Regions from separate parts of the Streptomyces yerevanensis genome, predicted to be linked through region 2. Evidence: riboswitches for the same ligand, from Rfam matches in the RefSeq annotation. Region 2 holds a riboswitch; each other region holds the start of a gene.
What was found. A riboswitch is a leader RNA that binds a small molecule or an ion and turns the genes downstream of it on or off. The one in region 2 is predicted to bind cyclic di-AMP.
Positions count from the first base shown of each region.

Region 1: linked by a shared signal. The riboswitch ahead of OP79_RS25355 (LysM peptidoglycan-binding domain-containing protein) and the one ahead of OP79_RS47065 (M23 family metallopeptidase) in region 2 are both predicted to bind cyclic di-AMP.
Region 3: linked by a shared signal. The riboswitch ahead of OP79_RS09215 (transglycosylase SLT domain-containing protein) and the one ahead of OP79_RS47065 (M23 family metallopeptidase) in region 2 are both predicted to bind cyclic di-AMP.

Region 1 covers NZ_JNWJ01000025.1:108,586-111,854, forward strand. Annotated here, with positions in the region: gene OP79_RS25350 (LysM peptidoglycan-binding domain-containing protein) at 1-864, shown strand, start outside; cyclic di-AMP (ydaO/yuaA leader) riboswitch at 1,070-1,238, shown strand; gene OP79_RS25355 (LysM peptidoglycan-binding domain-containing protein) at 1,243-1,938, shown strand; gene eno (phosphopyruvate hydratase) at 2,294-3,269, shown strand, end outside.
Region 2 covers NZ_JNWJ01000113.1:6,393-9,661, forward strand. Annotated here, with positions in the region: gene OP79_RS47060 (alpha-galactosidase) at 1-1,268, shown strand, start outside; cyclic di-AMP (ydaO/yuaA leader) riboswitch at 1,570-1,733, shown strand; gene OP79_RS47065 (M23 family metallopeptidase) at 1,736-2,662, shown strand; gene OP79_RS47070 (DUF6250 domain-containing protein) at 2,866-3,269, shown strand, end outside.
Region 3 covers NZ_JNWJ01000007.1:156,458-159,726, forward strand. Annotated here, with positions in the region: gene OP79_RS09210 (FAD-dependent monooxygenase) at 1-1,163, opposite strand, end outside; cyclic di-AMP (ydaO/yuaA leader) riboswitch at 1,581-1,732, shown strand; gene OP79_RS09215 (transglycosylase SLT domain-containing protein) at 1,735-2,484, shown strand; gene OP79_RS09220 (hypothetical protein) at 2,562-3,269, opposite strand, start outside.

The sequences.
Region 1 (3,269 bases), on a different contig from region 2:
TACGGCGGACTCTCGATGACCCAGGAGGAGTGGGAGCGGTACGGCGGTCTCGACTACGCGATGAGCGCCGACCTGGCCAGCCGCTCGCAGCAGATAGCCGTCGCCGAGAAGATCCTCGCGGACCGGGGTACGGGCCCCTGGGCGACCTGCGGACTCATCGCGGGCCTGACGCAGAACTCCGACTCGGCCGACGTCGACACCGGCCTGGCGCAGGACTCGCCCACGCCCACTCCCACCCCGTCCACCGAAGCGGACCCGGGCGTGGACCCGGGCGTGGACTCGGGCTCGGGCACTGACTCGGGTTCAGATTCCGGGCAGACGTCAAGTGACGGCTCCGTAAAGGATGATTCATCCGACACTTCCGGCTCATCCGGTACATCCTCTGAATCGGACTCGTCTGATAAATCCGAGTCGTCCACTGATGCGTCACAGGATTCCGACAGTGGCCCCATCGCCGAATCGCCGAGCCCCGACAGCTCGCCCACAGATGCGACAAAAAAGGGCGACTCGGGCAACTCCGATCAGAACGCAGACGATTCAGGCAGTGAGAGTACAAACACAGGCGACGCGGACGCAGCCACCGGCCGCCATCGCGGCGGCAGCGCCGAAGAGGATGCCGCACCCTCCCGTACGGACGACTCCGCCGGCCGGCATGCCTCGCGCGCGGGCAGTGCCTCACGCGACGAAGCGGACGCGGCGGACGGCTCGTACACCGTCCGTTCCGGAGACAGTCTCTGGTCGATCGCCGACTCCCTTGACCTCCAAGGTGGATGGTCCGATTTGTACGCTGCGAACAGGCAGACCGTCGGCGCCGACTCGAACCTCATCCTTCCCGGTCAGCGCCTTGAACTCGGCACAGACTGAGCGGTCGACAAGGTGCCGAACCGGCCCAAAAGTGGCGGCAGTTCGGGCCGAATGTCCGGTTTGATGAAAGTGAGACATGGATCTCAAAGGCCCTGATCGTCTTTGAAATTCGGCGGATCGCATGTTTACGGTCGTGACCGCTCGCCACAGCGGGCCCCGACGGACGTCACGCCGAATCCTGCCAACGTCCGTACGGGAACAGTCGTCGCGTAAAGCGCCGTAGGCAGGAGCGGGGGACCCAAGGTAAGTGCCGGGCCCGGTCGTTGAGACCAGGTGCGGCTTGGGGTGAAGTCGTGCGGAGCGATCCGTACGGCCGGGCAACTCACCAGGCCCGAACCCGACAGCTCACCTCGTAGGCGTCGGTGAGGGGATCTCTTCATGCTGCTTTCCGGCAAGGGCAAGCACCGTCGCCCGTCCAAGGCCACCCGCATGGCCACGCTCGCCGGTGTCACCGGTGCCGCCATCGCCGCCCCGCTGATGGTGTCGGGTACGGCCTCCGCCGCCACCGCCTCCGAGTGGGACACCGTCGCCCAGTGCGAGTCGGGCGGCAACTGGTCCATCAACACCGGCAACGGCTACTACGGCGGCCTGCAGTTCTCCGCCTCCACCTGGGCCGGCTACGGCGGCACGAAGTACGCCGCCACCGCCGACCAGGCCTCCAAGGCCCAGCAGATCGAGATCGCCGAGAAGGTTCTCGCGGGCCAGGGCAAGGGCGCCTGGCCGGTCTGCGGCAAGGGCCTGTCGAGCGCCGGGTACACCGGCGGCGGCTCCTCCGACTCCGGTGCCGCGCAGGAGAACACCCAGCAGTCCCAGCAGCAGAGCGCCCCGGCCCAGGAGGAGCGCGCCTCCCGCTCCGCGGAGCGCCCGGCTGCCAAGAAGACCGTCACCACCCCGACCGGCAAGAAGGTCAAGAAGGGCGACGGCGAGTACAAGGTCGTCAAGGGTGACACCCTCAGCGAGATCGCCACGGAGAAGAAGGTCAAGGGCGGCTGGCAGAAGCTGTACAAGCTGAACGACGACATCGTCGACAACGCCGACGTCATCTACCCGGGCCAGCAGCTGCACCTCAGCTGAACTGAGTCCCCGGCTCAGCCGAAGCCCGGCCCCCAGAGCGGCGCCGGCTGAGCCCTCAGCTCAGCCGAAGCCGAGCCCCAACTCGGCTGAAGCTGAGCCCCCCAGACAGTCCCGCCCCGGTGCGTCTTCCCCCGTACGCACCGAGGCGGGACTTTTTTGCCCCTGCCTTGCCCCCTGCTCTGCCCTCTTCGGATTTGTTCCGTTAGGAAACAATTTACTCTCGGTTCGGTCCATGGGCGGGGCGGACGGCTGGCCGATCGCCCGGAGCCGGTTAGGCTCGTCCTCGCGGAGCCGCCGCGGCTTCGCGCTGTGCGGGCCCAGCGGCCCGCGTAACCGCGTCACATCCCAGAAGGAGATGCTCGTGCCGTCCATCGACGTCGTCGTAGCCCGGGAAATCCTGGACTCCCGAGGCAATCCCACGGTCGAGGTCGAGGTCGGCCTCGACGACGGCAGCACGGGTCGTGCCGCCGTTCCGTCCGGCGCCTCCACGGGCGCCTTCGAGGCTGTCGAACTCCGCGACGGAGACGCCAACCGCTACCTCGGCAAGGGTGTAGAGAAAGCGGTCCTCGCCGTCATCGAGCAGCTCGGCCCGGAGCTCGTCGGTTACGACGCCACCGAGCAGCGGCTGATCGACCAGGCCATGATCGACCTGGACGCCACCGACAACAAGGGCTCGCTCGGCGCCAACGCCATCCTCGGCGTCTCCCTCGCCGTCGCGCACGCGGCCTCCGAGGCCAGCGACCTCCCGCTGTTCCGTTACCTGGGCGGTCCGAACGCGCACCTGCTGCCGGTCCCGATGATGAACATCCTGAACGGCGGCTCGCACGCCGACTCGAACGTGGACATCCAGGAGTTCATGATCGCCCCCATCGGCGCGGAGTCCTTCTCCGAGGCGCTGCGCTGGGGCGCCGAGGTCTACCACACCCTCAAGAAGGTGCTGAAGACCAAGGGCCTGTCCACCGGCCTCGGCGACGAGGGCGGCTTCGCCCCGAACCTGGAGTCCAACCGCGCCGCCCTCGACCTCATCATCGAGGCCATCAAGGAGGCCGGTTACCAGCCCGGCGAGCAGGTCGCCCTCGCGCTCGACGTCGCCGCCTCCGAGTTCTACAAGGACGGCGCGTACCTCTTCGAGGGCAAGTCGCGCTCGGCCGCCGAGATGACGGAGTACTACGAGGAGCTCGTCGCCTCGTACCCGCTCGTCTCCATCGAGGACCCGCTGTTCGAGGACGACTGGGCCGGCTGGAAGGTCATCACCGACAAGATCGGCGACAAGGTCCAGATCGTCGGCGACGACCTCTTCGTCACCAACCCGGAGCGCCTCGCCCGCGGTA
Region 2 (3,269 bases):
GCGATGACGGCTTCGGCGGGGCGAGCCGGGCCTGGCACGCGTACCAGCGGGCGTACGTGATCCCGGACGCGGACCAGGACCGGCCGGTGCTCTACAACTCCTGGGAGGCCACGGAGTTCGACATCTCCGAGGAGCAGCAGCGGGCACTCGCCCGGCGGGCGGCGGCGATGGGCGTGGAGCTGTTCGTGGTCGACGACGGCTGGTTCGGAAAGCGCACCAGTGACCGGGCCGGGCTCGGGGACTGGACGCCCAACCCTGACCGCTTCCCGGCCGGACTCAAGCCCCTGGCGGACGACGTGCACGCCCTGGGCATGCAGTTCGGGATCTGGGTCGAGCCGGAAATGGTCAATGCGGACAGTGAGTTGTATCGGGCGCATCCTGATTGGATTCAGTATCAACCAGGACGAAAGCGTACGGAGCTCCGCAATCAGCTTGTACTGAACCTCGCGCGCGAAGACGTCCAGGAGTACCTGTGGGAGCAGCTTGACGGGCTGCTCTCCAGTGCCCCGATCGACTATGTGAAGTGGGACTTCAACCGCTGCTTCACGGACGCCGGTTGGCCCGGAGAGGCGTACCCGCAGCGGCTGTGGATCGACCATGTGCACGCCCTGTACGGCCTGTTGGACCGGCTGCGGGCCGCGCACCCCGGTGTCGCCTTCGAGTCCTGCTCCGGCGGCGGCGGCCGGATCGACCTCGGTGTCATGGCGCGTACGGACCAGGTGTGGACCTCGGACAACACCGATCCGCTCGACCGGCTCGCCATCCAGCACGGCTTCAGCCAGATCCACCCGGCGCGGGCCATGGCCGCCTGGGTCACCGACAGCCCGAACAATCAGCTCAACGGACGCGTGAGTTCGCTGCGCTTCCGCTTTGTGAGCTCCATGGCCGGAGTGCTCGGGGTCGGTGGCGACCTGACCGAGTGGAGTGGCGAGGAGCTCGCCGAGGCGCGGGACTGGGTGGCGCTCTACAAGGAGATCCGGCCCGTCGTGCAACGCGGCGACCTCTACCGGCTGCGGGCGCCGGAGGGCGGGCTGAGCGCCGTGCAGTACGTCCGTGAGGACCAGGCCGTCGTCCTTGCCTGGCTCCAGGCTCAGCATTACGGCGAGCCCGTGGCGCCCGTACGGCTGCGAGGGCTCGACCCGGCGGCCGCGTACGAATGCCTCGAAACGGGCGAAGTGTACAGAGGTGCCGTGTTGTTGCATCACGGACTGCGGACCGGCTTGCGCGGTGACCTGGATGCGGCAGTTTTCCGCCTGTGTCGCATCTGAGGGTTGTGTCCGTATTGGAGCGCTTTCATTCCAACTCGCTCTGAAATAGGGACTCCTGAATTAGTGATGCGTGAGCAGCGTCATATTCGTGACGGTGCGCTGTCGCCATGTCCACGTAATTCAAGGGTGTTTACAAGGGATTTCAGGAAGGTGGAAGACCGGTGGTTAACGGAGGGTGACGGCGATTTCGGTCAAGGATCAAGAGAATGGGGCACATAGGAAACCCAAAGCTTGTCCCTGTGCGTCTTGGTCGCTTACGTTCGCCACCAATCCGGACGGACGCCTAATCCTGCCGCCGCCCGGAATCCGCACACCGATCCGTACACGGCAGGAGCGGGGGACCCACAGGTACAGCGCCTGTTCTGGTCTCCGGAACAGGCTTGGGGTAAAGCCGCGCGAAAGCGTGGCCGGGCATCTCCAGCTCGCACCCGACAGCTCACCTCGTAGGCGCCGGAGAGGAATTCGTCATGCCCGCGAAGGGTAAGCACCGCCGCCCGAAGTCCGCGCGTTTCACCCGCTCGATCGCTGTTGCCTCAACCGGTGGCGCCGCGCTCGCACTTCCGCTGCTGGGAGCGGCCGGCGCACATGCCGCTACTCCGCAGAGCGTGCCCGCGTCTGTTCCGGACAAGGCCGAATCCGTTTCCCAGAAGGCTGTTGAGTCCGCTCCTGTCGCCACTCAGAAGAAGACCGCGACCAGGACGTACGAAGTGAGGGCAGGCGATTCTCTCTCGGGGATCGCCCGCGAACAGAATGTCAGCGGTGGCTGGAAAAAGCTCTATGAGGACAACCGTCAGGTCGTCGGCAGTGACCCGGGACTCATTCACCCGGGCCTGAAACTGACGATCGGCAAGAAGGCCGCCGCGCCTTCCGGTGGCAACGAGGCCAAGGCGTCGAAGGCGGCCGAGGCTCCCAAGGCGGCCGAGGCCCCCCAGGTGTCCGCGAAGAAGGCACCGACTGCCAAGGCAGCCGAGGCGCCCAGCAGTTCGAGCGGCTTCAGCATGCCGGTCGAGGGCGCGACCGTCAGCACCCCGTACAGGATGTCGGGCGGTATGTGGTCCAGTGGCTATCACACCGGTGTCGACTTCGCGGCCGCGACCGGCACTTCGCTCAAGGCCGTGGGTGCGGGCACGGTCGTCTCCGCCGGCTGGGGCGGCGCGTACGGCAACCAGGTTGTCATCCAGCTCAGCGACGGCCACTACGCCCAGTACGCCCACCTTTCGTCCCTTTCCGTCTCGGCTGGGCAGTCCGTGACCGCGGGTCAGGAGATCGGTCTCTCCGGTGCGACCGGCAACGTCACCGGCCCGCATCTGCACTTCGAGATCCGCACCACGCCGGACTACGGCTCGGACGTGGACCCGCTGGCGTTCCTGCGCTCGCACGGCGTCTCTGTCTGACGCCACCCGCGCACCACCGCGAGCGGATCGCGTCTCCTCTCGCGCCGAAGGCCGGACCCCTGATCCCCGGGTCCGGCCTTCGGCTTGTCCGCAGGGGTCGACAGCGGCAGCGGCCAGGCGTCAAAGTGATCTGCGGCAAGCGCTTTCTATGCACCTGCGCGAGACCCGCTCGCCCCGTCGTACGCCAGCCAAGGAGACGCTTCATGACGACCCGCAGAGCCTTCGGAGCCCTGGCCGCCGGTGCCGCACTCGCGGCCCTTGCCCCCGCGCAGACCGCGAGCGCGTCGGTGCGCCACCGAGGACGGCTCATCGCCCGCGACGACTTCCGGCACGGACTGGGGCAGTGGGCAACGGAGTTGCAGGACGGTGGCAGCGTCACCGCTTCCCGTGGGGTCATGGAGATCGATGTGCCGAGCGGCGCCACGGTCTGGTTCAAGCGGAAGCTCGCGGGGCCGTACGTCATCGAGTACACCGCCACACCTGTCTCCGCAAGCGGTGTCAACGACCGGGTGTCGGACCTCAACAACTTCTGGAACGCCGTCGACGTCCGCTCCCCGGACGACCTCTTCGCCACCGAACGCGGCGGCGCCCTCGACGAGTACGACTA
Region 3 (3,269 bases), on a different contig from region 2:
GCAAGCCGGGCGGCCGTGTCGCGCAGCAGCACCGCGGGCGGCCACGACAACTGGCCGATTGCGCCGAGCCGGGCGGAGCGGCGCGTGATGGCCTGGGTTCGCGGGCGGCGCAGCAGGTCGTACGAGCGGAGTGCGGCGGCCACGTCCGGGGTGCCGTCGAGGCAGTGGGCGAGGGTGACCGCGTCCTCCAGCGCCTGGCACGCGCCCTGGCCCAGATTGGGGGTCATGGCATGAGCCGCGTCGCCCAGCAGCGCGACGCGGCCGTGGACGAAGGAGGGCAGCGGCGGCAGGTCGTAGAGGTCGTGTCGGAGCACCGCGTCCGCGGGGACGGCGGCCAGCAGGGCGGGGACGGGATCCGGCCAGGACCCGAACCTGCGCAGCAGTTCGGCGTACTCGGACTCGGACGTGCCGGAGGCCGCTCCCTCCGGCAGCGACGCGGTCGCGAAGCAGTACATCCGCCCACCCGGCAGCGTTGTGTAGCCGAACCTCTCCCCGCGGCCCCAGGTCGCCGCGCCCTCGGAGGGCGGCTCGGCGAGGGGCTCGGTGACCATGCGCCAGGCCGGGTAGCCGACGTACCGGGGGGCGGCCGCGTCAGGCCACAGGGCGCGGCGGACCGCACTGTGCAGCCCGTCGGCGCCGACCACGACGTCGGGCCGGGACTCGCCCTCGCGGTGATCGACGACCAGGCCGTGGCCGTCGTCGCGGACCGCGGACACCTCGCTGCCCGACCGCAGCCTGTCGGCGGGCAGTGCCTCGGTGAGCACCCGCAGCAGGTCCGCGCGGTGCAGGACCACCAGGGGTTGGCCGAAGCGGCGCGCCAGCTCCGCGTTGTCCGTACGGGACAGCCAGCGGCCCCGGCGGTCGCGTACGCCGCCTGTGACCTCGACGGCGCCGAGTGCCCGGACGGCGTCGGACAGGCCGAGCGCCTCAAGCGCGTGCAGCGCGTTCGGCCACAGGGAGATGCCGGCGCCGATCTCGGTGAACTCCGGGGCACGTTCCAGGACTTCGACGCGCCAGCCCCGGCGGTGCAGGGCAATGGCCGCCGCGAGACCGCCGATTCCGCCGCCGACTATGGTCGCGGCGCGCTGCGGCATGGGTCCTCGCTCTGGTTCGGGGGCGCCGCCCCCGGTCAAGTGGCCGTCGATCCGGTGCTTGAGCGGCATGCGACGTGATGCAGGTCCGGCTGAGAAGCGCCTCATAGCAGCATGTCGACAGTCACCTGTCAACGTGCCGAGGGGCGGACCGGCAAGGGGTTCTTCAAGCCCAGCTCCGGACAGCCTCCACAGAGCGGAATGCCCGAATTACCTATATTGCCGCTTTGTTCAGGCTTGATAGTGCTTGATCGCGTGAATTGGGTCACGTTCGGGCGAATTGGGTGTTGTGGGTGCGTCTCGGCAACTTCTGCTTTGCAGAACGTAAGTTGAGGATCGCGTTCCGGAATAATCGGGCGATTTACCCCTCATTTCGACGAGTTCAAAAGGGGCTCACTGGGATTTCAGGGCTTGTTTCGGGTGTGTGCTCTCGCATACGTTCTCGGCGATCCGGGCGGAACGCCGAATCCTGCCGCCGTCCGGAACCCATCCATCCATGCGCTTCGGCAGGAGCGGGGGAACCAGGTAAGTCGCCGGTCCGGATTTCGGAACGGCTTGGGGTGAAGTCGCGCTCATCGTGCGGCCGGGCATCTCCCGCCCGAACCCGACAGCTCACCTCGCAGGCGCCGGAGAGGAATTCGCCATGTCCGCACGAGGTAAGCACCGTCGTTCGAAAGCCCGCCCCTTTGTCCGCGGTTTCGTCGCCGTGGGGACGGGTGGAGCCGCGCTCGTTCTCCCGATCATGGGGGCGACCGGCGCCGGCGCCGCCCAGCCGGCGCAGGTCACACAGGTCGCCCAGGAGGCGCAGGCCACAGTCCCGCAGGTCCAGCTCGTCACGCACAAGGTGGCTTCGGGAGAAACCCTGTCCAAGATCGCGAAAAAGCACTCCGTGAGCGGCGGTTGGAAGAAGCTGTACAAGGCCAACAGTGCCGTCATCGGTACTGACCCGGCGCGGCTTCGTCCGGGCCTCACGCTGACGGTCGGCACCAAAACCGTCCAAACGCCGGCAAACGAGGTGAAGGCGGCACCCGCGGCCACGCCCGCTGCCGAGCCCGCCGCTGAGAAGACGTACACGAACGACCTCGACGGCTGGATCAAGGAAGCGCTGGACATCATGGCCCAGAACGGGATTCCGGGCTCGTACGACGGCATCCACCGCAACGTCATGCGCGAATCGTCGGGGAACCCGCAGGCCACCAACAACTGGGACTCCAACGCCGTGGCCGGGACGCCGTCCAAGGGCCTCCTGCAGACCATCGATCCGACCTTCCAGGCCTACCACGTGCCCGGTACGTCGATGGACCCCTTCGACCCTGTCGCGAACATCGCGGCAGCCTGCAACTACGCCGCCGACAAGTACGGCTCGATCGACAACGTCAACGGCCCTTACTGATCGGGCCTGGGCAGAAGTAGCAGAGGCGCGAACAGCGATGGACCCGGACCCCGTTGGGGGTTCGGGCCCATCGCCGGTCAACCGAGCTTCGCGTTCTGCGCCTTCAGGATCGCTGCCGGGATCTTCGCGTCGCTGGGGTAGCCCTTGAAGATGGCCCCGCCGTTCACCGAGTAGTAGACGGTGACGACGTCGGCGCTGCGTACGGCCGCGCCGTGCACCGTGTGCGTGATCCCCTTGAGCGTCAACGTGCTCTTGAAGGCAAGGGATTCGTCACCTGCCGCATCGGTCTTCTCCGCGGTGACGGTGTCGTGCTTGCCGCTGTTGCCGTTCGCCTTGGCCGTGAAGCCGGCGCCGCAGGAGTCCACCGCCTTGGAGAGGCCGGCCATGGCGGACTGCGCCTTGCTCTCCTCCTCGTAGGCGTTGAGCGTTATGTAGTTGGACCCCTTGGTGAGTGTGTTGATCGACGCGTGATGGGTGAGGAAAGCCTGCGGTTCGCCCAGCGGGAGCTGGTTCATCACGTACGCCAGCGGGGCGCAGACCTCTTTGTCCAGGGTGACCTCGTCCTGGGACTTGGCGAAGGCGTACTCGGCGTCCAGGCTTGACTTCTCGACCTTGTAGCCACCGCCTATCTCCGCCTGGGTGACCATGAGCTTCGCGAGCCGCTCGGCCGGGTTCGGCCCTTTCGCCTGGGTGGCCGAGGCCTTGGGCTTGTCTTCAGCGGCAGTGGCAGCGGCAGCGTCGGTATCGGAGTCATCGCTGCCGCAGCCGGTCAGGCCGGTGAGTAC